2 regions of the Marinobacter sp. SS8-8 genome follow, and region 1 is predicted to be linked to the other one. Evidence: predicted binding sites of a transcription regulator. Region 1 holds the regulator's gene; the other holds the start of a gene.

Region 1 (12,066 bases):
GTTTGTCGAAGCCAATGGCAGTCTGCAGAAAGGCTTCCGTACCCGCGGGCAGGCCAGACTGCCAGGTACAACCGGACCGGTTCAGCTTTCTCTGGAAGGCCTGGTGACTGCTCAGGGTGCAAGGAATATCCGTATTGAGCTGGCCACTGACCGGGAGGCCGGGACAGGTCAGGATACCGCAGTGGCGACAGGCACTGTGGGCTGGCGCGAGGGCCTGGCTGCCAATGCGGATTTACGATTGCGCGGGTTTCCCTGGTATACCCTGGTTCCCGGCCTTGAACCACCAGCGGTTTTGCTTCGCTCGCTGGATGGCTCGGCGTCCTGGCGCGAGGGAAGCTACCACGCGGAACTGACCGCAGGTGTGGATGGCCCTCAGGGCAGCGCCGAAATATCGACGACCGTAGACGGCGACAGGCAGCAAACCACACTGACCGATCTGATGGTCAGCACCGGCGCAGGCTCCCTGACCGGCAATGGGTCGGTGAATTTTTCCGGGCCCCTTGCCTGGCAGGCGGCGCTTCGGCTTCAGGGGTTCAATCCGGGGTACTGGGTGCCGGTTCTCGAAGCCAGTCTCAGCGGTGATGTAACAACCGAAGGGCAGCTCCGGGACGGTTCGATTCCCGCCATGAATGCGGGCTGGAATCTGGAAGGTGACTGGCGCTCCCACCCGGCTGTCCTGGCAGGCCGCCTCGATACCTCCTCGGGAAGCTGGGAGTTGTCGGGTCTGGAACTGTCAGTGGGGGATAACCAGTTGGAAGGGAGTGGAACCTGGGGCAACAACATCCGCGGTGACCTGGCCCTGAGCATGCCAGAGCCCGAAGCATTGCTGTCCGGCCTGGCGGGTCGTCTGGAGGCAAAGCTAAAGGCAGAAGGTACGCTGGAAGACCCGACCGGCGAGCTGACGGCAAATGTCCGTGATCTGCGCTGGCGGAATGAATTCTCTGTGGAAAACCTGAATCTGGAGGCGCGCCTGGAATCTGGCCTTCGCCTCATGAGCCAGTTAGAGGCGGGCAACATCCACGCGTTCGGGCAGGAACTGGAAGCGCTTGTCCTGGACGCGAGTGGCACACAGCAACAGCACAGGCTGACCATCGGCGCCAGCCACACCGAGGCAAATCTGGAGCTCGGATTTGAGGGTGGCGCCGGGGCGGATTGGAGGACCTGGCAGGGGGCGCTGTCCACGGGTGTTATCGCCCTTCCGGGGCAATCCCAGCGCTGGCAACTGGAGTCGCCGGCGGCCCTGGACTACAGCACAGGAGGAGAGCTTGCCTTTGGCAATCACTGCTGGCGCTGGCAGCAGAGCGCGGTCTGTGCTGACGATCAGACACTGCTTCCCGTGCCCCGTCTTGGCTATCGTATAGACCGGTTCCCGGCGCAGGCGCTGGCGCCCCTGCTGCCGGAGACCCTGCGCTGGAATGCCCGGATAAACGGCGAAGTCAATTTTACGACCACCGGTGCCGGGCCTGATGGGCGGATCTTCCTTGATGCCGGAGACGGCGAGTTTCAGTTGCTGGTGGATGGTGAATGGGCGTCCCTTTCCTATGATGCGCTGACAACTGAAGTTGGTCTCAAGCCCGGGCAGGCCAGTCTGGCGGCCCGTCTCTCCGGCCCGAAGCTGGGTGACGTTGCCCTTGACATGGGGCTGGATCCAGACTCGGAAGATCGTATTGTTGACGGAACCTTCCAGCTCGACGGACTCGATATTGCCCTCGCCGGTCTGCTCTCCGGACTCCAGGACGTTGCCGGCCGGGTGGATGGGAGAGGCCGTATCTCCGGTCCCCTGATGGGACCCGCTGTAAACGGGGCGCTGAACCTGACCAACGGCAGGGTGTCGGATCCCCGGCTACCCGTGCCAATGGAAGAGGTGGTTGCCAGCCTTGAGTTTGCGGGCTATTCCGCCAGGCTCAGCGGCCGGATTCAAAGTAATTCCAGAAGCCGGACGATCATCGATGGTGAGTTCGACTGGCAGCAGGCACCCCGGGGTGAAATCAACATTTCCGGCAGCCGTTTGCCGTTTAACCTGGAGCCCTATGCCCAACTGGAGGTGGAGCCTGACCTCACTCTTGAGTTCCGGGAGGGATCCCTTCAGGTATCCGGAGCCATTGGGGTTCCGAGAGGTGCTATTGAAATCAAGGGGTTGCCGGAGCAGGCGGTTTCGGTGTCGGAGGATGAAGTCATTGTGGGTGTTGAACGGGAGGAGCCCGTTGTTCGCTCCCTGAACATGGATGTCAAGGTTGTGGTGGGCGAAGACAAGGTCACCTTCGCGGCATTCGGGGTAACCGGTGATCTTCAGGGGACTCTGCGGATCGGTAATGACATGGACACACGCGGGACACTTCAGTTGGTTAATGGCCAGTACCAAGCATACGGCCAGGAGCTTGAGCTGAGGCGGGCCCGGCTGCTGTTTGTCGGTAATCTGACCCAGCCTTACCTGGACATTGAAGCCGTACGTACCGTTGATACGGTTGTTGCCGGTATTCGCCTGAGCGGCCCCGTGCAGTCGCCTGAAACGGAAGTCTTCTCCAATCCCGATATGCCGCAGACAGACGCGCTGTCCTATGTCATCCTGGGCAGGGCACCCCAGAGCCGGGGCGATGAGGGGCAGATGAGCCGGGCGGCGCTGTCGCTGGGCCTGACCCAGGCGAACAAGGTTACAGGGCGGATTGGTGAGGAATTTGGCATTCGGCAACTGACGCTCGAGGCAGCGGGTTCGGGTGAGCAGACATCGGTGGTGGCCAGTGGCTATCTGACCGACGAACTGAGTGTCCGCTATGGTGTGGGGATTTTCGAGCCAATCACGACCATCGCGCTGCGGTATAACCTTGGCAAGAATATTTACATGGAAGCCGCCAGTGGCCTGGCGGCTTCTCTGGATATCTTCTATACCCGGGATTTCTGAGCTCAGTCCAGCTCGAAAGTGGCGCTGACCGAAGCCCGGATTTCCCGTTCACCCACGCTGGATACGGTATCGGACATTGCCTTGGCTTCCGCCATCATCATTGGCGCGGGGCGGTGGCCGCCATTGACGTTGATGGTCACGACATCCCCGCAGGCCTGGTCCAGCTGGCCTGCCACGAAACTGCAGCGGGCTTTGGCGTCGGCAATGGCCCTGGCCAGTGCCTCCTGTTCCAGGCCCGTTTCATCCGAGTGGAAAAACTGGTGGGGTCCCAGGCTATAGTCCAGTCCCAGAGCCTGGGCCTGCTGCAACAAAGGGTTAAGCAGCGTCAGGTCATTGATGCTGAAGCTGATGGTCTGGGAGGCCACGGCCTGCTTTTGCGGTTCTTCGCCCCGTACTTCGGGGGGCAGGGTGCGGGTATAAAGGTTGACGGTGGAGTCGGAATATTCCCCGAGCCGGTCCCGATAGCGGCTGATGCCCTCTCGCCATTGAGTCACCAGAGCCGCTACCTGTTCCGTGGCCTTCTGCGCAAGTGCATGTTCGGCGCTGGCGGTAAACTGAAGCCGTGCACTGTCCGGCTCGTAGCGAACACTGCCCTCGCCGGAAAGGGTGACTTCCCCCGCCAGGGTCAGAGCCGGCACCATCAGTGCCAGGGTAAGAAGAAAACGGGACGCTTGGTTCTGTTCGGCCATGGAAGCTCCTCCTGTGCATGCCGCATTGATATCACGCCTCGCCGGTATCCGGTTCCAGGCGTGCCAGTTTGAACCGGCGGGCGGCGTCCACAAAATTGCGGAAGATGCGCCTGTGCCCGCTGTGGTAAAGCAAATACTCCGGGTGCCACTGAATGCCCATCAGCCACTGGCCGCGGGTATTTTCAATGGCCTGAACAAACAGATCGTTGTCGACGGCGGTAACGCGCAGGTTGCACCCCAGGCGCTTAATGGCCTGGCTGTGAATCCGGTTGGCACCGATCACCGGGGAATCCATCATCCGCCGCAGCCGGCTGGGTTCCACCAGGCGAACCGTCTGTAGTGGTAACAACAGCGGGCGATGCCGTGTGTTCACTCGCAGAGGTGTCACGTTCTGGCACAGGGACCCGTTGTGGAAAACGTTGATGAACTGGGCGCCGCGGCAGATACCGAGCACAGGTATGCCAATTTCTTCCGCCTGCTCCAGCAGCGCCTGGTCGGTGGTATCCCGCTTGCGATCATAGCGCGCGGTTACCTGCGGCTCCTGGCCATAGCGCTCCGGATGAACATGGGTGCCGCCGGAGAGCACCAGCCCGTCCAGGAGCGAGACATCCACCCGGGAGCCTGGACGAATGTAGTAGGTCCGGGCCCCGTGCAGTCTCAGGCCGAGGCTGATCAGCCGGTGTGCCAGGCTCTTTCTTGCGGGGCCGCTGATGCCGATGGTCAGCCCCGGTATTTCCGGTTCCCTGCCGGGGTTGTCAGGCGGCCCAGACATAGCCCTTCCTGGCCAGCCAGTTTCCGGTGGTTTCCTGCCAGCTGTGGGTCAGATTATGCAGGTTGAGTTTACCGCTTTCACGGAACAGCGCGCGCATCTCCGACAGATCGTCCGGATTACTGGCTAATTGCTCGAGCACCACCCAGTCATTCCAGACGGATGAGAAATGCCAGTCCGGGTTGTTGATATCGCAATCCGGCAGCCGGTAATGCAGGGTTGGCCGGCTTTTGATTCTCGGGTCCCGGACGTGGTGATCCAGCCGTTCATGATCGAGATGGGCAAACAGGGGCAGGAGGTCCAGGGCCCTGTTCCGGGTTGGATTGAACTCCAGGTAATCCTCCATCAGCTGCGGCAGTTCCGGCTGGTAGTCGTCTGCCATGAGCCTTTCGGTATACCGGCTGTGCCAGGGTTCGATATAGGTCGTGAACTTGCGGCTGACATCCAGCTGGTGCCTGGCCTTGAGCCAGTCGTACAGCAGGGTGAAGGCCTGGAAATAACGCACCAGCGTTGCCGGCCTTAGGTCCGGCAATTCGGGATTGAGCTGGAGGCCGAAGGCGAAGTAGATCGCTTCACGGCTGCCAAGGGCGCCGGCCTCCCGGAGATTATCAATCAGGGATTCGATTGCTTCCAGGCGGGTAAATGGTAACGGTGGGCTGACGATTTCCAGCGGCACGATCCTTTCCGCAGCAGCGTCGATCACATCCATGGCCTGGCCGCCCAATTCGCGGATCGAACGGGGAAGCCGCTCATCGGCCAGGTCAAGATCCTTGATGGGGGCGGAATCCAGTTCAATCGTAAATTCACCCAGCTCTGTCTTCAGCGATGTGACGTACCGTGACCGGAGGACCGGTACTCCTCCCAGAAGCCTTGCCGCAAGAGTGACCAGTTGGTCGTAGCCCAGACCGGACATTTCAATTTCAACGCCAACCCTGCGCTCCTTTCCATCTGCGGTTTTCAGAACGTCGGGCATCCTGCAGGCCTTGGTCCGTGTCATGGTGCTCCCTGGTAGGTAGTGAGTCATGGTCTCACCATATCACACCGGTGCTGATCGTCATCTTTAAGCACTGGCAACAAAATCAGGGTGCTGGCTTTACACTGGATAAAACACTGTATATAGTCGAATGACTGTATATAAAAACAGGCTGGCCGGCGCCCCTCGGGGTTTCCGTTTCAGAACGGACATACCGGCCCTGATCAAGCGGAGTCGCTCAATGAAGCTTACAGCAAGGCAATCCCAGGTACTGGACATCATCCGCCGATACGTTGATGAGACCGGCTATCCGCCCACCCGGGCCGAAATCGCAGCCGAGCTGGGTTTTCGTTCCGCAAATGCCGCCGAAGAGCACCTGCGGGCACTTGCTCGCAAGGGCGCCATAGAAATGGTGCCCGGCGCCAGCCGGGGCATCCGTCTGCCCGAGGCAGAAGAGGATCTGGGGTTGCCGGTGATTGGCCAGGTGGCCGCTGGTAGTCCGATACTGGCGCAGGAGCACGTTGAGGATCACTGCGCTCTTCGGCCGGAGTTCTTTTCACCCCCGGCTGATTACCTGCTTCGGGTTAGAGGCATGAGCATGAAGGACATCGGTATTCTGGACGGCGATCTGCTGGCGGTTCACAGTACCCGGGATGTCCATAACGGCCAGGTGGTGGTTGCCCGGGTGGGTGATGAGGTCACGGTCAAGCGTTTTCGCAAGGAAGGCTCGAAAGTCTACCTGATCGCAGAGAATGACGAGTTCGCGCCCATTGAAGTGGACCTGAAAAAGCAGGAACTGTTCATTGAAGGTCTGGGTGTGGGGGTTATCCGCCGCTCTGATCTTCACTGATCAGGCCGGATAACCACGGATTTATTGAGAAGCGGGTGACATATGGAACAACTGAGCTTTAACCAGAATCCGGCATACCAACACAACGCTCTGCCCTGTTCAGTGCCGGCAACTGTCGCCCGCGAGCGACGTTCCGGCGTTCGCGCCAAACGCGCCCCGGAGGCCATGGAAGCGCCTGCTACCGGAAATGTGACTGAAATCATCCTGCCGCAGGGGCAGGTGGAAAACTTCCAGTTGCTGCTGCCTATGCTGACCCAACTGAACCAGGAGAACCGCTGGCTGGCGTGGATTGATCCACCTCAGGCACTGGTCAGCAAATGGCAGAAAATGCACGGGATTGTTGCCGGCGAGCTGCTGGTGCTCCGCTCAACCCCGGATTACCCTGCGCAGGAACTGGCTGAGCGCGCCCTGAGCGCAGGTACCTGCCATGCGGTTGTCATGTGGACCCGGAAACTGGGCCGTGCTGCCTACGATTCCCTGCAAAAGGCGTCTGCACAGGGTAACAGCCACGGTGTGGTGTTAAGGCAGCGTTAATCGCTCAGTGCAGGGTGTAGGAGGGTCGGGGGTCCGGGGTGTCCGGTTCGTCGTCTTCCCAGTCGATATCCTGTGCAATGTTGCCGACAGCTTCAATGCCCGCGGCGATCATTGCCTTGGCAACGGACAGGTCGCGGTCTTCCATCATTTCCCGCGCTTCTTCCGAGAACGAGATCTTTACCAGCGGTACGCTGTCATCGTCGATGCGGCGCAGGGCATAGTCGCCATTGGTCAATTGTACGATTTCAAAAAACGATGGTGACATTCAGTAAACCTTTCAGTTGTTGAGATCCGGATAATGGCCAGGCTTCTGCGCTTACCACTCGCTATGCTGTTCTTCCAGATCGTCGGCAAAGTGTTTGAGGGCATTGAGTGTTTTCAGCAGCGCCGGGACAGACCGGTCCGGGCCTGAGTCGGCCGATACCGCAATGATATTTTCCGTACTGACTGTTTTTCGGGTTGCCGGCGGCCGGCCCTGGGCCATTTCCAGCTGATCCAGATGGTTCCACCAGCTTCCGGCGCTGCGCTCAATCTCCCGCAGCCGGTTTACTTCGTTGGACTCCTCTCCGATTGCCTTGGCCAGCTCGTCCAGTGTTGAAGGCTCTGCAGACTTTTTCTGGTACAGCCGGGCAATCATTACCAGCAGCAGGCCTCTGGATCTCAAGAGCAACTCCGTGGCCCCCTGTATCGCCGCTTCGCGACGTAACGCCTGTTCTGCTTCGTTGGGTGCGGGCTCATTGTTCGGAGCCATTGCGCGGTCAAGTTGACCGAGCAATGTCCGGGCAAGGAACAGTTTCTGCGAAACCAGTGAATGCCATTGTGAGGCCATGAAATACCTGCAATCCCAGTAGCTGGGCCTAACCCTGGAAAATTAATCTTCCACCTTACCATTTCTGGCAGAAAATTTCTGCAGCTGTCTTTCGAAAAATGGTGGCGCAAAAGGCAGCAGAGAGGATTTGCAATATTCAGTTGTTACCGTGAGCCGGTATTCTGGACTACCATAGAAACAACATACGACCTCACGGCGGAGCGGTACTGCACCGACGGCCTGGCGGGACCTTGATTTGAAAGGAGAGTTCAATGGCAGACCCTCAGGCTCAACTGGAACACCTTGACCGGCTGATGGCAGGTCTTGGTCGCGCGCTGGCGGACAGGGATTGGGACGCCATGGCACAGTTGAATAACAAGGTTCGGCCGGTGGTTGAGCCTCTGATGGCTGCCCTGGAGACTGGAGAGCTCCAGCCGGAGCCGGTGCGGCTCCGGCTGGAGCAGCTGCAGCAGTTTATTGACGCTGCGGATGAATTCGCCCGCATTGCCCGCAAGGAAGCGGAAGCGGGTCTCAAAGGTGTCAACCGGAACCGCAGCGCAGCCAGGGCCTATCGAAATATTTCCTCAAATCCGTCAAAATAGCGTCATAAAATTGACTCAGTCGTTCTTACAGTCTTAAATACCGCACAAATCCCTCAAGAGATTCTGTTGAATGTCTAAAAATAACAAAGTGCTGGTGCTGAGCGAGGATGATTCAAGATTGCGGGACATGGTCACCATTCTTGAGTTTATTGGTGAGGAGCAGGTCCTTGCCGGCGAGGAGGCAAAGGCGCTTTTAAGAAGTGGCGACGAGCAGAGCCTGTCGGATATTTCCACGGCGGTGGTGAACGGCGAAGATGCCGGCGCCGCCGACAACATCACAGCTCTGTGCAAGGCGGTTAAGGGGGTTCCTCTGCTCTTGCTCGGTCATCCGGAGCTCAGAGGTGTGGCCGATGATGACAGCGCCCGTATTATTGCCCGCATAGAATGGCCGCTGAACTACACCAAGTTCGTGGATTCGCTTTACCGTGCGCAGGTCTACCGGGATCAGTTCAGCCGCTCCCGGGAGCGCGGTCAGCAGCGAGGCCTGCAGCTTTTCCGAAGCCTTGTGGGCACCAGTCGCAAGGTTCAGCATGTACGGCAACTGATGGAGCAGGTGGCCGATAAGGATGTGAGTGTCCTGATTACCGGTGAATCTGGTACCGGCAAGGAAGTGGTGGCCCGCAACCTTCATTATCATTCTTCCCGCCGTGACAAACCGTTCGTACCGGTTAACTGTGGCGCCATTCCGGCCGAGTTGCTGGAAAGTGAATTATTCGGCCATGAGAAAGGCGCTTTCACCGGGGCGATTACCGCGCGGGTGGGGCGTTTTGAGCTGGCAGAGGGCGGCACCCTGTTTTTGGATGAAATCGGGGATATGCCGCTCAATATGCAGGTGAAAATTCTGCGGGTTCTGCAGGAGCGCACGTTCGAGCGGGTAGGCAGCAATCGCACTCAGTCGGCGGATGTCCGGGTCATTGCCGCCACCCACAAGCATCTGGAAGACATGATCGAATCCGGCGATTTCCGGGAAGATCTGTATTACCGGCTGAACGTGTTTCCAATCGAAATGCCGTCGTTGCGTGAACGGGTAGAGGACATCCCGCTGTTGATTAACGAGCTGATCTCCCGGATGGAGAAGGAGAAACGCGGATCCCTGCGGATGAATTCGGCAGCGATCATGAGTCTCTGTCGCCATGACTGGCCCGGCAATGTGCGTGAGCTCGCTAACCTGGTCGAGCGCCTGTCGATTATGCACCCCTACGGTGTGATTGGTGTCCAGGAGCTGCCCAAGAAATTCCGCTATGTCGACGATTACGACGAAAACCGGCCGGTGGAGGACACGGGAATGCCCTCCGGTGTTCCCGGGCTGGTGGGGCTGGACGCCCCGGCGTTACTGCCGGTGAACGGAATCGACCTGAAGGACTACCTTTCCAACCTTGAGAGGCAATTGATCCAGCAGGCGCTTGATGAGGCGGGCGGAGTGGTCGCACGGGCCGCTGAGAAGCTCCGGATCCGTCGTACCACTCTGGTGGAGAAAGTGCGCAAGTACGGGCTTCGGGAGGAAGAGTCCGAAGAGTCCTGAAACTTTTTTTGGGGTGACCGCGTTTCCGGGATTGGCGCCAAAGGTTCGTAACCTGAGGCGCCGTTCTCGTTTCTGGCCGACGTAAAATTGGCATCCCCTTTTCAGGTGATTCTCTTTCTATCTGAAATATATAAAAAAAATTAAGTTGGCACAGTGCTGGCTTAATAGCCTGCAAACGAAGCATCCGACCACTAGGGCCCAGGCGGATGGGCTGATCGGGGAGTCAGGTTATGAGTCAGGCACAGTTTGTTATTCAGTCCCAAGCGGGCGCAAAGGCCAACGCGGCGGCGGACGTTAACGACAAGGTTACAGCGTTGTTTCCGCAGCAGGGCCATGAGGCGGTGGATTCCGCTCTGGAACTGTTTAACCGGATGTCACGCCAGATCACCGACTCCTACCGCACTCTGGAGTCCCGGGTTAACCAGTTGTCCGGTGAGCTGACCCAGGAATCGCTGCAGCGCCAGCAGGAGCTGGAGGAAAAGGAGCAGCTTGCAGACCGGCTAGCGACCCTGCTCAATGCGCTGCCCGCTGGTGTGGTTGTGCTCGACAGTCAGGGCGTGGTGACCCAGGCCAATCCCGCTGCCATCGCCTTGCTGGGAGAGCCCCTGGGCGGTGCTCGCTGGGTTGACGTGATCCGGCGCTGCTTTGCGCCGCGCCGGGATGACGGTCACGAGGTGTCGCTGAAGGATGGCCGCCGGGTCAGCATCGAAATCCGGACCATGGAAAACCAGCCCGGGCAACTGATTCTGCTCACCGACCTGACTGAAACCCGCCATTTGCAGGCACAGCTGGCCCACGCCCAGCGACTGTCTGCCATGGGCAGGATGGTGGCCTCGCTTGCTCACCAGATTCGCACGCCATTGTCAGCCGCCATCCTTTACGGTGGCCATCTCGGCCAGGAAGACCTGGATGAAGAGATGCGCCAGCGTTGTGCGTCCCGTTTAATGTCCCGCCTGACTCATCTTGAGCAACAGGTGCGGGATATGCTGATTTTCGCCCGTGGTGAAACCCGGCTGGCCGAGGAGCTCTCTGCCGGCAAACTGGTTTCGGCATTGGCCTCAGCGGTCGAAGGGATAAGGCCGGTTCCCGGTGCGGAGGTGACCCTCCAGCCTGAGGTTTCAGATGAGTGCCGACTGATGTGTAACCGCGACGCTTTGGTTGGCGCCTGCACCAATCTTGTCAATAACAGTCTTGAAGCCGGCGCCAGCCGCGTTGCTGTGCAGGTAGCGGAGGAAGCCGGAGAACTGGTGATCCGGGTTCGGGATAACGGTCCGGGTTTTCGGTCCGCTGAAGCAAACCGGCTGACAGAGGCCTTCTACACCACTAAACCCCATGGCACCGGTCTCGGGCTTGCGGTAGTGCAGGCAGTTATCAAGGCTCATCAGGGGCGGTTTTCTCTTGAATCGCCGGAGCAGGGCGGTGCTGTCGCCACTCTGCACTTACCGCAACTGCATAGCAAATACTGACCGGAGGCAACCATGGCCAAGGCCCAGATTCTGATTGTTGAGGATGACCATGACCTGCGGGAAGCACTGGTCACCACGCTTGAGCTGGCGAAGTTCCGCGTCCGGGAAGCGTCGAGCGCCAGTGAGGCACTGGAGCGGCTGGCGGAGTCCCCGGTCGATATGGTGGTCAGTGACGTCAACATGCCGGGTTTGTCCGGGCATCAGCTGCTGGCTGAGGTGCTGCGTCTGTATCCCGGTTTGCCGATGATGCTGATCACCGCCTATGGCCAGATCAGCGATGCGGTGTCTGCCATGCAGGCGGGCGCCACTGATTATCTGGTCAAACCGTTCGAGCCGCAGTTCCTGGTGGATGCGGTCACCAAGGTTGTAGGCGGCGGACGCCAGAAATCCGGCGATGAGCCGGTGGCGGAAGACCCGATCAGCAAGCGCATGTTCCAGCTCGCCACGAAAGTGGCCGGCAGTGATTCCACGGTGATGATCTCCGGCGAAAGCGGAACCGGTAAGGAAGTGCTTGCCCGCTTTATCCACCAACAGTCCCCCAGGGCCGACCAGTCATTTGTGGCCATCAATTGCGCGGCGATTCCCGAGAATATGCTGGAAGCGATTCTGTTTGGCCACGAGAAGGGCGCCTTTACCGGAGCGGTGGCTTCTTCACCGGGCAAGTTTGAGCAGGCCAACGGCGGCACACTTCTTCTGGATGAAATCTCGGAAATGGATCTGGGGCTTCAGTCCAAACTGCTGCGCGTGTTGCAGGAGCGGGAAGTGGAGCGTGTGGGCGGTCGCAAGACCATCAGCCTGGATGTGCGGGTGGTGGCTACAACCAACCGGGATCTGGCAGATTGTGTTCGCGAAGGCAGGTTTCGGGAAGACCTTTACTACCGGCTGACGGTCTTCCCCATGCATTGGCAGCCCCTGCGGGAGCGGCCATTGGACATCATGCCACTGGCCGCGTCG
Region 2 (12,066 bases), on a different contig from region 1:
AAGTCGGCCGGGAAAATCCGAGCCGGCTTTTTCGGGCGTAAGCGTGAACATGGGGTCAGATGAAAGCTTTCATCTGACCCCGACTCCACACCGCATCGGTTGATCAGACGTACTCAACTTCCTCGATCTCGTATTCCACGGTACCAGACGGCACGCGAATCGCGACCACATCCCCCTCACTCTTGCCAACAAGGGCCCGGGCGATGGGTGAGGAAATCGACAACTTCCCTGCCTTGATGTCGGCTTCGTCGTCACCAACGATCTTGTAGATGACCTGCTCATCCGTGTCCATGTTGAGCAGATGGACAGTGGTGCCAAAAATCACCTTTCCGGTGTTCTCTATGGTGGTGATATCAATTACCTGAGCGCCCGACAGCTTGCCCTCGATTTCCTGGATACGGCCCTCGATAAAGCTTTGCTGCTCCCGGGCGGCATGGTATTCCGCGTTTTCTTTCAGGTCGCCGTGCTCCCGGGCGTCGGCAATGGCCGCAATCACCCGGGGACGATCTTCGGACTTCAGCTTCTGAAGTTCCTGGCGGAGGCGACTCTCCCCCTCCTTTGTCATCGGTACTCTGTCAGCCATAGTCTCATTTTCCTGCATGAAGATCCTGGAGGCGGCGTACAGTGCGCTCCGGGCCAAACTTGATGGCCCGGCAAAAGGCTTCGCCCCCCGCCAGTGTCGTTGTATAGGTTACCTTGGCCTGCAACGCCGACTGGCGGATCTGGGCCGAGTCGGAAATCGCCTTGCGACCTTCGGTGGTATTGATGATCAGTTGAACCTGGCCGTTCTTGATGGCATCCACAATGTGCGGACGACCTTCACGGACCTTGTTCACCCGATCAACCTCGATTCCGGCCTCTTTCAGGGCTTTGGCGGTACCGGTAGTAGCAATCACCTTGAAACCGGCCTCAACCAGGTCACGGGCAACTTTCGCGGCACCGGGCTTGTCCACGTCGCGCACCGACATGAACGCAGTTCCCTTGGCCGGCAAGCGCTCACCGATTGCGAGGGCGGCCTTGGCAAAGGCCTCATCAAAGCTGTCACCCAGGCCCATGACCTCACCGGTGGACTTCATTTCCGGCCCGAGGATCGGGTCCACCGCCGGAAACTTGTTGAAGGGGAACACAGACTCTTTCACCGCGTAGTAACGCGGAATGATTTCCTGGGTGAACTCCAGTTCTTTAAGGGTCTTGCCAGCCATCACCCGGGCCGCCACCTTGGCCAGGGACACACCGATGGCCTTTGACACGAACGGCACGGTCCGGGACGCGCGCGGGTTCACCTCGATCACGTAGATCTCACCGTCCTGCCAGGCCAGCTGCACGTTCATCAGCCCCACCACATCCAGCTCAATGGCCATTTTCCTGACCGCATCGCGCATCTCGTCCTGAACCTGCTGGGACAGGGTGTACGGCGGCAGCGAACAGGCGGAATCGCCGGAGTGAACGCCAGCCTGCTCGATGTGCTGCATGATGCCGCCGATGACCACGTCCTTGCCGTCGGAGATGGCGTCGATGTCCACCTCGATGGCGGCATTCAGAAAGTGGTCCAGCAGCACCGGGCTGTCGTTGGAGACCAGCACGGCGTTGCGCATGTAGCGCACCAGCTCTTCCTCATCGTAGACGATCTCCATGGCCCGGCCGCCCAGAACATAGGACGGACGCACCACCAGCGGGTAGCCGATTTCCCGCGCCGCCAGGATGCCTTCCTCGTGGCTGCGCACGGTGGCGTTTTCCGGCTGCTTCAGGCCCAGGCGGGTGATCATCTGCTGGAATCGCTCCCGGTCTTCGGCGCGGTCGATGGCATCCGGGCTGGTACCGATGATGGGCACGCCGGCCGCCTCCAGGCCACGGGCCAGCTTCAGCGGAGTCTGGCCGCCGTACTGGACGATCACGCCCCTGGGCTTTTCAACGTGGATGATTTCCAGCACGTCTTCCAGGGTGATCGGCTCGAAGTACAACCGGTCGGAGGTGTCGTAATCGGTGGACACGGTCTCCGGGTTGCAGTTGATCATGATGGTTTCATAGCCGTCTTCACGCATGGCCAGGGCCGCGTGCACACAGCAGTAGTCGAACTCGATGCCCTGACCGATCCGGTTGGGGCCGCCACCGATCACCACGATCTTTTCGCGATCACTGGCGTCCGCCTCACACTCTTCCTCATAGGTGGAATACATGTAGGCGGTGTCGGAGGCGAACTCGGCGGCGCAGGTGTCCACCCGCTTGTACACCGGGCGGATGTCCAGCTCGTGGCGCAGCTTGCGCAGGCTCACCTCGGAGATACCCAGCAGCTTGGCCAGGCGAGCATCGGAGAAGCCCTTGCGCTTGAGGCGGAACAGGGTGGCCTGGTCGATGTCGGCCTTGCCGGCACTCTTCAGCGCCTGCTCTTCCAGGATCAGGTCTTCAATCTGCACCAGGTACCAGGGGTCGACATGGGTGTGGGCAAAGACATCGTCCACGCTCATGCCGGCCCGGAAGGCGTCGCCGATGTACCAGACCCGCTCTGCGCCGGGAACGTTCAGTTCACGGGTCAGCGTTTCGCGGGCGTTTTCTGATTCCAGCTCCTCCAGCTTCTCGTCAAACCCATCGGCACCCACTTCCAGACCGCGCAGGGCTTTCTGAAGAGACTCCTGGAAGGTGCGGCCGATGGCCATGACCTCCCCCACGGATTTCATCTGGGTGGTCAGGCGGGCGTCGGCCTGGGGAAACTTCTCGAAGGTGAACCGGGGAATCTTGGTGACCACGTAGTCGATGGACGGCTCAAACGAGGCCGGGGTGACGCCGCCGGTGATTTCGTTGCGCAGCTCGTCCAGGGTATAGCCCACCGCCAGCTTGGCGGCGACCTTGGCAATCGGGAAGCCGGTAGCCTTGGAGGCCAGGGCGGAGGATCGCGACACCCGGGGGTTCATCTCGATCACCACCATGCGTCCGGTGTCCGGGTTGATACCGAACTGGACGTTGGAGCCGCCGGTTTCCACACCGATCTCACGCAGCACCGCCAGGGAGGCGTTACGCATGATCTGGTATTCCTTGTCGGTGAGGGTCTGGGCCGGGGCCACGGTGATGGAGTCGCCGGTGTGGACACCCATGGCGTCGAAGTTCTCGATGGCGCAGACAATGATGCAGTTGTCGTTCCTGTCACGGACAACTTCCATCTCGTACTCTTTCCAGCCGATCAGGGATTCGTCGATCAGCAGTTCGTTGGTCGGCGACAGGTCCAGGCCCCGGGTACAGATTTCCTCGAATTCGTCACGGTTGTAGGCAATGCCGCCGCCGGAGCCGCCCATGGTGAAGGACGGGCGAATGATGCACGGGAAGCCAATGTCATCGGCCACTTTCCAGGCTTCGTCCATGGAATGGGCGATGGTGGCCCGGGGGCACTCCAGGCCGATCTTCTTCATGGCCTTGTCGAAGCGGTCGCGGTCTTCGGCTTTATCAATGGTGTCGGCGTTGGCGCCGATCATTTCCACGCCGTGCTTTTCCAGGATGCCATGGCGTTCCAGATCCAGCGCGCAGTTCAGTGCGGTCTGGCCACCCATGGTGGGCAGCAGGGCGTCCGGCTGCTCTTTCTCGATGATCTTTTCAACGGTCTTCCAGGTGATCGGCTCGATGTAGGTGGCATCGGCCATCACCGGGTCGGTCATGATGGTGGCCGGGTTGGAGTTGACCAGGATAACCCGGTAACCCTCTTCGCGCAGCGCCTTGCAGGCCTGGGCTCCGGAGTAGTCAAACTCGCAGGCCTGCCCGATCACAATGGGGCCCGCGCCCAGGATCAGGATGCTTTGGATGTCGGTACGTTTTGGCATGTCTTGGTAAACCTGTCAGCAACTTTTGAATTCTGGCAGCGCAACACGCGGCGCCCGTGAGTTTTCCGGGGCAATCAGCCTCAGGCTGATCGCCCCTCCATCAGGCGGATAAACTCGTCAAACAGCGGCGCCACGTCATGGGGACCGGGGCTGGCTTCCGGGTGACCCTGGAAGCTGTAGGCCGGCTTGTCGGTCCGGCGGATGCCCTGCAAGGTGCCGTCAAACAGGGACTTGTGAGTCGCCTCGACATTGGCCGGCAGTGTTGCCTCATCCACGGCAAACCCGTGGTTCTGGCTGGTAATCATCACTGTACCTTTGGCAATATCCTGCACCGGATGGTTGGCGCCGTGGTGGCCGTGGCCCATTTTCATGGTTTTGGCACCACTGGCCAGGGCCAGCAGTTGATGACCCAGGCAGATACCGAAGACCGGGATCTCGGTTTCCAGCACTTCCTTGATGGCGGTGATGGCGTAATCGCAGGGCTCCGGGTCACCGGGGCCGTTGGACAGGAACACTCCGTCCGGATCCATCGCCAGCACTTCGGACGCCGGAGTCTGGGCCGGCACCACGGTGATGTCGCAACCACGGGACGCGAGCATGCGCAGGATGTTCAGCTTCACACCGTAATCCCAGGCAACCACCTTGAACCGGGACTCTTTCCGCTCACCGTAACCCTCGCCCAGGGTCCACTCGGTCTCGTTCCAGGACCAGATCTTGTCGGAGGTAACTTCTTTGGCCAGATCCATGCCCTTGAGGCCGGGGAAGGCCTTGGCCAGCTCCAGCGCTCGCTCGGCACTGGCGTTTTTGCCCGCAACGATGGCGCCGTTCTGGGAGCCTTTGTCCCGGAGGATACGGGTCAGACGGCGGGTATCAATGTCGGCGATTCCAACAATGTTGTTGCTTCGCAGGTAGTCGTCCAGGGTCCCCTTGCTGCGCCAGCTGCTGGCCAGCAGAGGCAGATCGCGGATGATCAGGCCGGCGGCCTGGATGCGGCCTGACTCAACGTCTTCTTCGTTCACACCGGTGTTGCCGATATGCGGGTAAGTCAGGGTAACGATCTGGCGGGAGTAGGACGGATCGGTCAGGATTTCCTGGTAGCCGGTCATGGCGGTGTTGAACACCACTTCACCGCTGGTTTCTCCGTCGGCGCCAATGGCGCTGCCGTAGAACAGGCTTCCGTCTGCGAGTGCAAGGATTGCTGGTGTGCTCAAGGCTTGTATCCTCATCGAGTGGCGTATCGGTTCGTCACGAACAGGAACGCAAGCGCAAATTCAGGTTGCAAAAAAGCGAGACGGAGTCTTAACTCGGTCCCGCTTTTTCAGAAACTTTGTGCAAAGGTACGCTTGGTGCAGTCAAACCGCGTTATTGTAAAAAATATGGCGGTTTGTGTCCATCTGAAATCCTTCCCCCGAATCACCGGCAGAGGACCAGTTATCTTTTCCGGGAAACGCTACGAGCACATCCATGTGCGCTTGGCGCAGGCTATCCATGGCCTCAGACATTCCCGAAAAAGATAACTGGCCGGCTGCCTCGGAGTTAGCTGTTATTTCAGCGCCAGCACATCCTGCATGTCATAAAGCCCTGCAGGCTTATCCTTCAGCCACAACGCCGCCCGCATCGCCCCTTTGGCAAAGGTCATCCGGCTACTGGCCTTGTGGGTCACCTCAATACGCTCACCCTCAGTGGCGAACAAAACGGTGTGATCACCGACTACATCACCGGCGCGAATGGTCTCAAAACCAATTTCCTTGCGGGTGCGCTCACCAGTGAAACCCTCGCGACCGTAGACGGCGCATTCTTTAAGGTCGCGTCCGAGCGCATCAGCGACGACTTCGCCCATGCGCAGGGCGGTGCCGGAGGGCGCGTCTTTCTTGTGGCGGTGATGAGCCTCGATGATTTCGACGTCATAGTCGTCACCCAGGGTCGCAGCGGCGGTGCGCAGCAGGTTTAGGACGACATTAACGCCGACACTCATATTGGGCGCGAACACCACCGGCGTGGATTCGGCGGCCAGGGCCAGTTGTCGCTTTTCGGCATCAGACAGGCCGGTGGTGCCGATTACGAGCCTCTTGCCGTTGTCCCTGCAGAACTCGGCGTTTTCCAGGGTCAGGTCCGGGAAGGTGAAGTCGATGAGCACATCGAAATCGTTCTTCACATCGATCAGGCTGCCAGCCATTTTCACGCCGGTTTTACCGATGCCGGTCATTTCTCCGGCATCGGCGCCGATCAGGCTGCTGCCCGGCTCGACGACGGCGGCACCCAGCTCAAGGCCTTCAATGCCGTCAACGGCTTCGATCAGGACTTTTCCCATGCGCCCGGCGGCGCCGATGATCGCTACCCTCATGCTCGCGTTCCTTTTTTGTCAGCCGTCAGAATTTCATTTCGTCGAAGAAGCTTTTCACACCCTCAAACCAGGACGTTTTCTTCGGGCCATGCTCCGTGCCATTGCCACTATCCAGGGTTGCCTGGAATTCTTCCAGCAGTTCTTTCTGGCGCCTGGTCAGGTTCACCGGCGTTTCCACAATCACCCGGCACAGCAAGTCGCCTGCAGGGCCACCACGGACCGGGCTAACACCCTTGTTGCGCAAGCGGAAAAGTTTGCCGGTCTGGGTTTCGGGCGGAATCTTGAGCTTTACGCGGCCATCCAGGGTCGGCACTTCCAGCTCGCCGCCGAGGGCCGCATCCACGATGCTGATGGGAACTTCACAGTAAAGGTTACGACCATCACGGGTGAACAGGGAGTGCTCGCGCACGGCGACCTGTACGTACAGGTCGCCGGGAGGTCCGCCATCAACCCCCATTTCGCCTTCACCGGAAAGGCGGATACGGTCGCCGGTATCCACGCCCGGCGGCACTTTAACAGAGAGAGTCTTTTCTTCCTGAACCCTGCCCTGGCCACGGCAGGCCTGGCAGGGGTTCTTGATAACCTGGCCAGAACCACGGCAGGTGGGGCACGCCTGCTGCACGGTAAAGAACCCCTGCTGCATACGCACCTGCCCCATACCTTTACAGGTACCGCAGGTTTCCGGGCGGGAGCCTTTTTCGGCGCCACTGCCGTCACACACGTCACACTCGCGATGCCCCGGAATCTTGATCTGGACGGTTTTGCCTTTGACGGCTTCTTCCAGGTCCAGCTCCAGGGTGTAACGCAGATCGGCACCACGGGTGTTACGGCTACGGCCACCACCACCAAAGATATCGCCGAATACGTCACCAAAGATGTCGGAGAAGCTGGCTCCGCCACCTCCGAATCCACCGCCTGCCTGACCGTCCACACCGGCGTGACCGAACTGGTCGTACGCCGCTCGCCTGGACTGGTCCGCCAGTATTTCGTAGGCTTCGCTGGCCTCCTTGAACTTGTTCTCGGCTTCGCTGTCGCCCGGGTTACGGTCGGGGTGGTACTTCATGGCGAGCTTTCGGTAGGCTCGCTTGACTTCCTTCTCGTCCGCATCCCGGGAAATCCCGAGAATTTCGTAATAATCGCGCTTGGCCATGCTTTTAAAACCCTGTTTTTAAACGCGGAAAACGCGGGGGCGCCCCCGCGTTTTCCAACTACCTGATGTACTTCAGATTTATCGTTTGTCGTCGTCTTTCACTTCTTCAAACTCAGCGTCCACAGCGTCATCAGCCTGCTTTGCCTGGGCATCTTCCTGCCCGCCAGCCTGCTGTGCCTGCTCGGCCTGATCTGCGTACATCTTCTGGGCCAGCTCGGAAGAAACTTCAGTCAGCTTCTGGGTCTTGGCCTCGATGTCTTCCTTGCTGGAACCCTCCAGAGCTTCTTCCAGCTCTTTGATGGAAGCCTCGATTGACTCTTTCTCGCTGTCGCTGACTTTGTCACCCGCATCTTTCAGGGTCTTGCGAACGGCATGCACCATGGCGTCACCCTGATTGCGAACCCGGACCAGCTCTTCGAACTTACGATCTTCCTCGGCGTTGGCCTCGGCGTCACGCACCATCTTCTCGATTTCATCATCGTTCAGGCCGGAAGAGGCCTTGATCACGATGGACTGCTCCTTGCCGGTCGCCTTGTCCTTCGCGGACACGTTCAGGATACCGTTGGCATCAATATCAAAGGTGACTTCGATCTGCGGCACACCACGCGGTGCCGGCGGAATGTCGGCCAGGTCGAAACGGCCCAGGGATTTGTTCTGGGCAGCCTGCTTGCGCTCGCCCTGAACCACGTGGATGGTCACCGCAGTCTGGTTATCATCCGCGGTGGAGAAAGTCTGCGACTTCTTGGTCGGAATCGTCGTGTTCTTCTCGATCAGCGGAGTCGCCACGCCACCCATGGTTTCGATGCCCAGGGTCAGCGGGGTTACGTCCAGCAGCAGAACGTCTTTCACGTCACCGGACAGTACGGCTGCCTGAATGGCAGCACCCATGGCCACGGCCTCGTCCGGATTGACGTCCTTGCGAGCCTCTTTGCCGAAGAACTCTTTTACCTTCTCCTGCACCAGCGGCATACGGGTCTGACCACCGACCAGGATAACCTCGTCGATCTCGGCGGCCTTCATGCCGGCATCCTGCAGAGCCACTTTACAGGGCTCAAGGCTGCGCTGAACCAGATCTTCCACCAGGGATTCCAGCTTGGCGCGGGTCAGTTTCACGTTCATGTGCTTGGGACCAGACGCATCTGCGGTGATGTACGGCAGGTTTACGTCTGTCTGCTGGCTGCTGGAAAGCTCAATCTTCGCCTTCTCCCCAGCTTCCTTCAGGCGCTGCATCGCCAGGGAGTCACCACGCAGGTCGATGCCACTGTCTTTCTTGAACTGATCTGCCAGGAATTCGATGATTTTCAGGTCGAAGTCCTCACCACCGAGGAAGGTGTCCCCGTTGGTGGCCAGTACTTCGAACTGGTGCTCGCCGTCCACGTCCGCGATCTCGATGATGGACAGATCAAAGGTACCACCGCCCAGGTCGTAAACTGCGACGGTACGATCACCGCTCTTCCTGTCCAGGCCATAAGCCAGGGCAGCTGCGGTCGGCTCGTTGATAATGCGCTTTACTTCCAGACCGGCAATCTTGCCCGCGTCTTTGGTGGCCTGGCGCTGGCTGTCGTTGAAGTAAGCCGGAACGGTAATCACCGCCTCGGTGACTTTCTCGCCCAGGTAGTCTTCCGCCGTCTTCTTCATCTTCTTCAGAACTTCCGCAGACACCTGCGGCGGCGCCATTTTCTGGCCTTTCACTTCAACCCAGGCGTCGCCATTGTCCGCCTTGGTAATCTTGTAGGGCACCATCTTGATGTCTTTCTGAACCACATCGTCTTCAAAACGACGACCGATCAGGCGCTTGATGGCGTAAAGGGTGTTGTTCGGATTGGTAACCGCCTGGCGCTTGGCTGACTGGCCAACCAGGGTCTCTCCATCGTCCGTGTAGGCAATGATGGACGGGGTGGTGCGATCACCCTCGGCGTTTTCAATAACCTTGACCTTGTTACCATCCATGATGGCCACACAGGAGTTGGTCGTTCCCAGATCGATACCGATAATCTTGCTCATTGAGTCGCTCCAATTCTTCTGAAGGCTTTCCCGGAGGCCCGGCCTCCGGTGTCGCTATTTAATGGCTATATTGGCGCTTTGATCGGCTTTTCAAGCCTGCTCATCAATTTTTGGTGCATCTTCTGCTTTGGCAACGACCACCATGGCTGGACGTACCACACGACCATTCAACAGATACCCTTTCTGCACCACGGCCACCACACTGTTGGGCTCGGCGTCCGGGGCCGGCACCATGGACATGGCCTCATGTTGCCGGGGGTCGAACGGCTCACCCACCGGGTTAACCTGTTCAACGTTGAATTTTTTCAGGCTGGCCATGAACAGGCTCAGCGTCATTTCCACGCCCTCCCGAATGGAAGCCACCAGCTTGCCGGACTCTTCCTGGCCTTCGGTGCTCTCAAGCGCCTTTTCCAGGCTGTCTGCAACCGGCAACAGCTCCTTGACGAATTTCTCCAGGGCAAACTTGTGGGCTTTCTCCACATCGATCTCGGCACGACGACGCACGTTCTGCATCTCGGCCTGGGAACGCAGCATCTGCTCCTGGAACTGCTGAACCTGAGCCTTCAGTGCATCCACCTCGGACGTTTCGCCTCCGGTGGCATCCCCTTCGGTCGTCTGGGCTTCCTCTTTGGCAGCCTCGAGGGCTTCGTTCAGTTCCTCGTGCTCGTTGCGGTTCTCGTCAGTGCTCATGGCTACTCCTGCTTGGTCTCCAGCGGCCCCCTTTCGGTGGCCGGTTGAACATGGGCTCCGGCCGCAGTGCGCCGGGAAAATGTCGTTGCGAACGGATATGGGGCCCCACTTCCAGGTTTCAACCACCGGCGCCAGGATTCCTGAAGAAAATGCCGTCGCAGGTTTGCAAATTACATAAATCCTGTATATATTCCCAGTTACTGTATGCATCAACAGTGTTTAGCCGGTTTTCAGAAAGTCGCGGAGGTTATCTGCATGCTTACCCAGCTCACGGTTTCCAACTACGCCATCGCCGAACGGGTGGAACTCCAGTTCAGTAAAGGCATGACTGCACTTACCGGCGAGACCGGTGCCGGCAAATCCATCGTGCTGGACGCCCTGGGCCTGGCCATGGGCGGCCGTGCCGATGCCGGCGCAGTCCGTCACGGGGCCAAGCGCGCAGACATCACAGCCACATTTGATGTATCCGCCATCCCCGAGGCAACCGAGTGGCTCGCAGAGCATGAGCTGGATGATGAAAATGACTGCATACTTCGCCGCGTTATCAGCAAAGACGGCCGTTCCCGCGCCTACATCAACGGCCAGCCCTGCCCCCTGAATCACCTCAAGGACCTTGGCGGCGTACTGATGGACATCCACAGCCAGCACCAGCACCAGTCTCTGCTGCGCAAGGAAACACACCGCAAACTGGTGGATGAGTTCGCCGGCGCCGAGGCCCTGGCCACGGATACCCGGGAGGCATGGAGAACCTGGAACCAGACCCGCCAGCGTCTGAGCGAACGGCGGCAGAACGCTGACGAGGCGGAGGCGAAACTGCAACTGCTGCGTTACCAGGTGGAAGAACTGGGCCGCCTGGCCCTTGAAACTGGCGAACAGGAACGCCTGGAACAGGAACAGGCACAACTGAGCCAGGCCGATACGGTTCTGCACAACAGCCACCAGGCGGCCCTGCTGTGCACAGAAGATGAAACCAGCGCTGCCAGCCTGGTCCGCCAGGCCCTGCAGCAGCTGGAACAGCTTCCGGTAGACGTACCAGCACTGGCCGACACCATCCAGATGCTGAACGAGGCCCAGATCCAGATCGGCGAAGCCGGCGACAACCTGCGCCACTTTGTCGAGGATTACGAGGCTGATCCTGCCAGACTGGCGGAAGTGGAGGAACGGCTAAGCGCCATCTACCAGATGGCACGGAAGCACCGGATTACCCCGGAAGCGTTGCCGGAGCTGCACCAGCGCCTAAGTGCCGAATTGGCCGAACTGGAAGGGGGGGAGGGCAGACTGGAACAGCTGGAAGCGGAATTGGCCAGCCAGCGCAGCCGGTTCGACGAGCTGGCCGGCCAACTGTCGGAGGCACGCGCCAAAGCCAGCGCCGAGCTTGACCAGCGCGTAGCCGCAGAGCTCGGCCAGCTGAGCATGCCCAACATGCAGTTCATCACCCACCTGAACCGCAACACCGACGCAGAACCTGCGGCCCACGGGCTGGAAGACGTTGAATTTGTGGTCAGCGCGAACCCCGGCCAGCCTGCCCGGCCTCTGGCCAAGGTTGCCTCCGGTGGCGAGCTGTCGCGGATCAGTCTCGCGATTCAGGTGGTGGTTGCCCAGACCTCAACCACACCCACCCTGGTCTTTGACGAAGTGGATGTCGGTATCGGCGGCGGCACCGCCGAAGTGGTTGGCCGACTGCTTCGCACCCTGGGAGGAAACGGCCAGGTGCTTTGTGTCACTCATCTGCCACAAGTGGCGGCCCAGTGCCACCAGCACCTGTTCGTCAGTAAATTTACCGAACAGGACGCCACCTTCTCGAAAATCGAGACGCTGGACGATCAGGGCAGAATCGGCGAAGTGGCGAGAATGCTGGGTGGCGTGGACATGACCGACCATACAATCGCTCATGCCAGGGAAATGTTTTCAAAGGGGCAGGCAACTCACCACTGAGCCAAAGAACCGAACCTCTACCCCTCTCGATCCTGAGAGCTGTTGGGGCGGGCTTAAGCACCGCCCCTTTTTTCTACCTGGCGCTTCCTTCTACCTGGCGCTTCCTTCTACCTGGCGCTTCCGCGGGCCGGAATCAG

What was found. The regulator LexA, encoded in region 1, represses DNA repair genes until DNA is damaged. The targets are predictions, from matches to a motif close to CTGTNTNNNNANACAG.
Region 2: the regulator LexA is predicted to act here: its motif matches at 10,195-10,210, upstream of recN (DNA repair protein RecN).

The regions. Positions count from the first base shown of each region.
Region 1 is NZ_JASSVN010000023.1:5,527-17,592, forward strand. Features, by position in the region: gene QPL96_RS17225 (translocation/assembly module TamB domain-containing protein) at 1-2,899, shown strand, start outside; gene QPL96_RS17230 (SIMPL domain-containing protein) at 2,902-3,588, opposite strand; gene QPL96_RS17235 (gamma-glutamyl-gamma-aminobutyrate hydrolase family protein) at 3,620-4,360, opposite strand; gene QPL96_RS17240 (amidoligase family protein) at 4,344-5,354, opposite strand; gene lexA (transcriptional repressor LexA) at 5,572-6,180, shown strand; gene QPL96_RS17250 (cell division inhibitor SulA) at 6,223-6,714, shown strand; gene QPL96_RS17255 (hypothetical protein) at 6,719-6,979, opposite strand; gene QPL96_RS17260 (DUF6586 family protein) at 7,031-7,543, opposite strand; gene QPL96_RS17265 (SOS cell division inhibitor) at 7,795-8,124, shown strand; gene QPL96_RS17270 (sigma-54 dependent transcriptional regulator) at 8,195-9,646, shown strand; gene QPL96_RS17275 (PAS domain-containing sensor histidine kinase) at 9,877-11,112, shown strand; gene QPL96_RS17280 (sigma-54 dependent transcriptional regulator) at 11,125-12,066, shown strand, end outside.
Region 2 is NZ_JASSVN010000003.1:19,168-31,233, forward strand. Features, by position in the region: gene greA (transcription elongation factor GreA) at 104-583, opposite strand; gene carB (carbamoyl-phosphate synthase large subunit) at 588-3,806, opposite strand; gene carA (glutamine-hydrolyzing carbamoyl-phosphate synthase small subunit) at 3,887-5,017, opposite strand; gene dapB (4-hydroxy-tetrahydrodipicolinate reductase) at 5,350-6,150, opposite strand; gene dnaJ (molecular chaperone DnaJ) at 6,176-7,300, opposite strand; gene dnaK (molecular chaperone DnaK) at 7,379-9,304, opposite strand; gene grpE (nucleotide exchange factor GrpE) at 9,395-9,994, opposite strand; gene recN (DNA repair protein RecN) at 10,250-11,929, shown strand; gene fur (ferric iron uptake transcriptional regulator) at 12,063-12,066, opposite strand, start outside.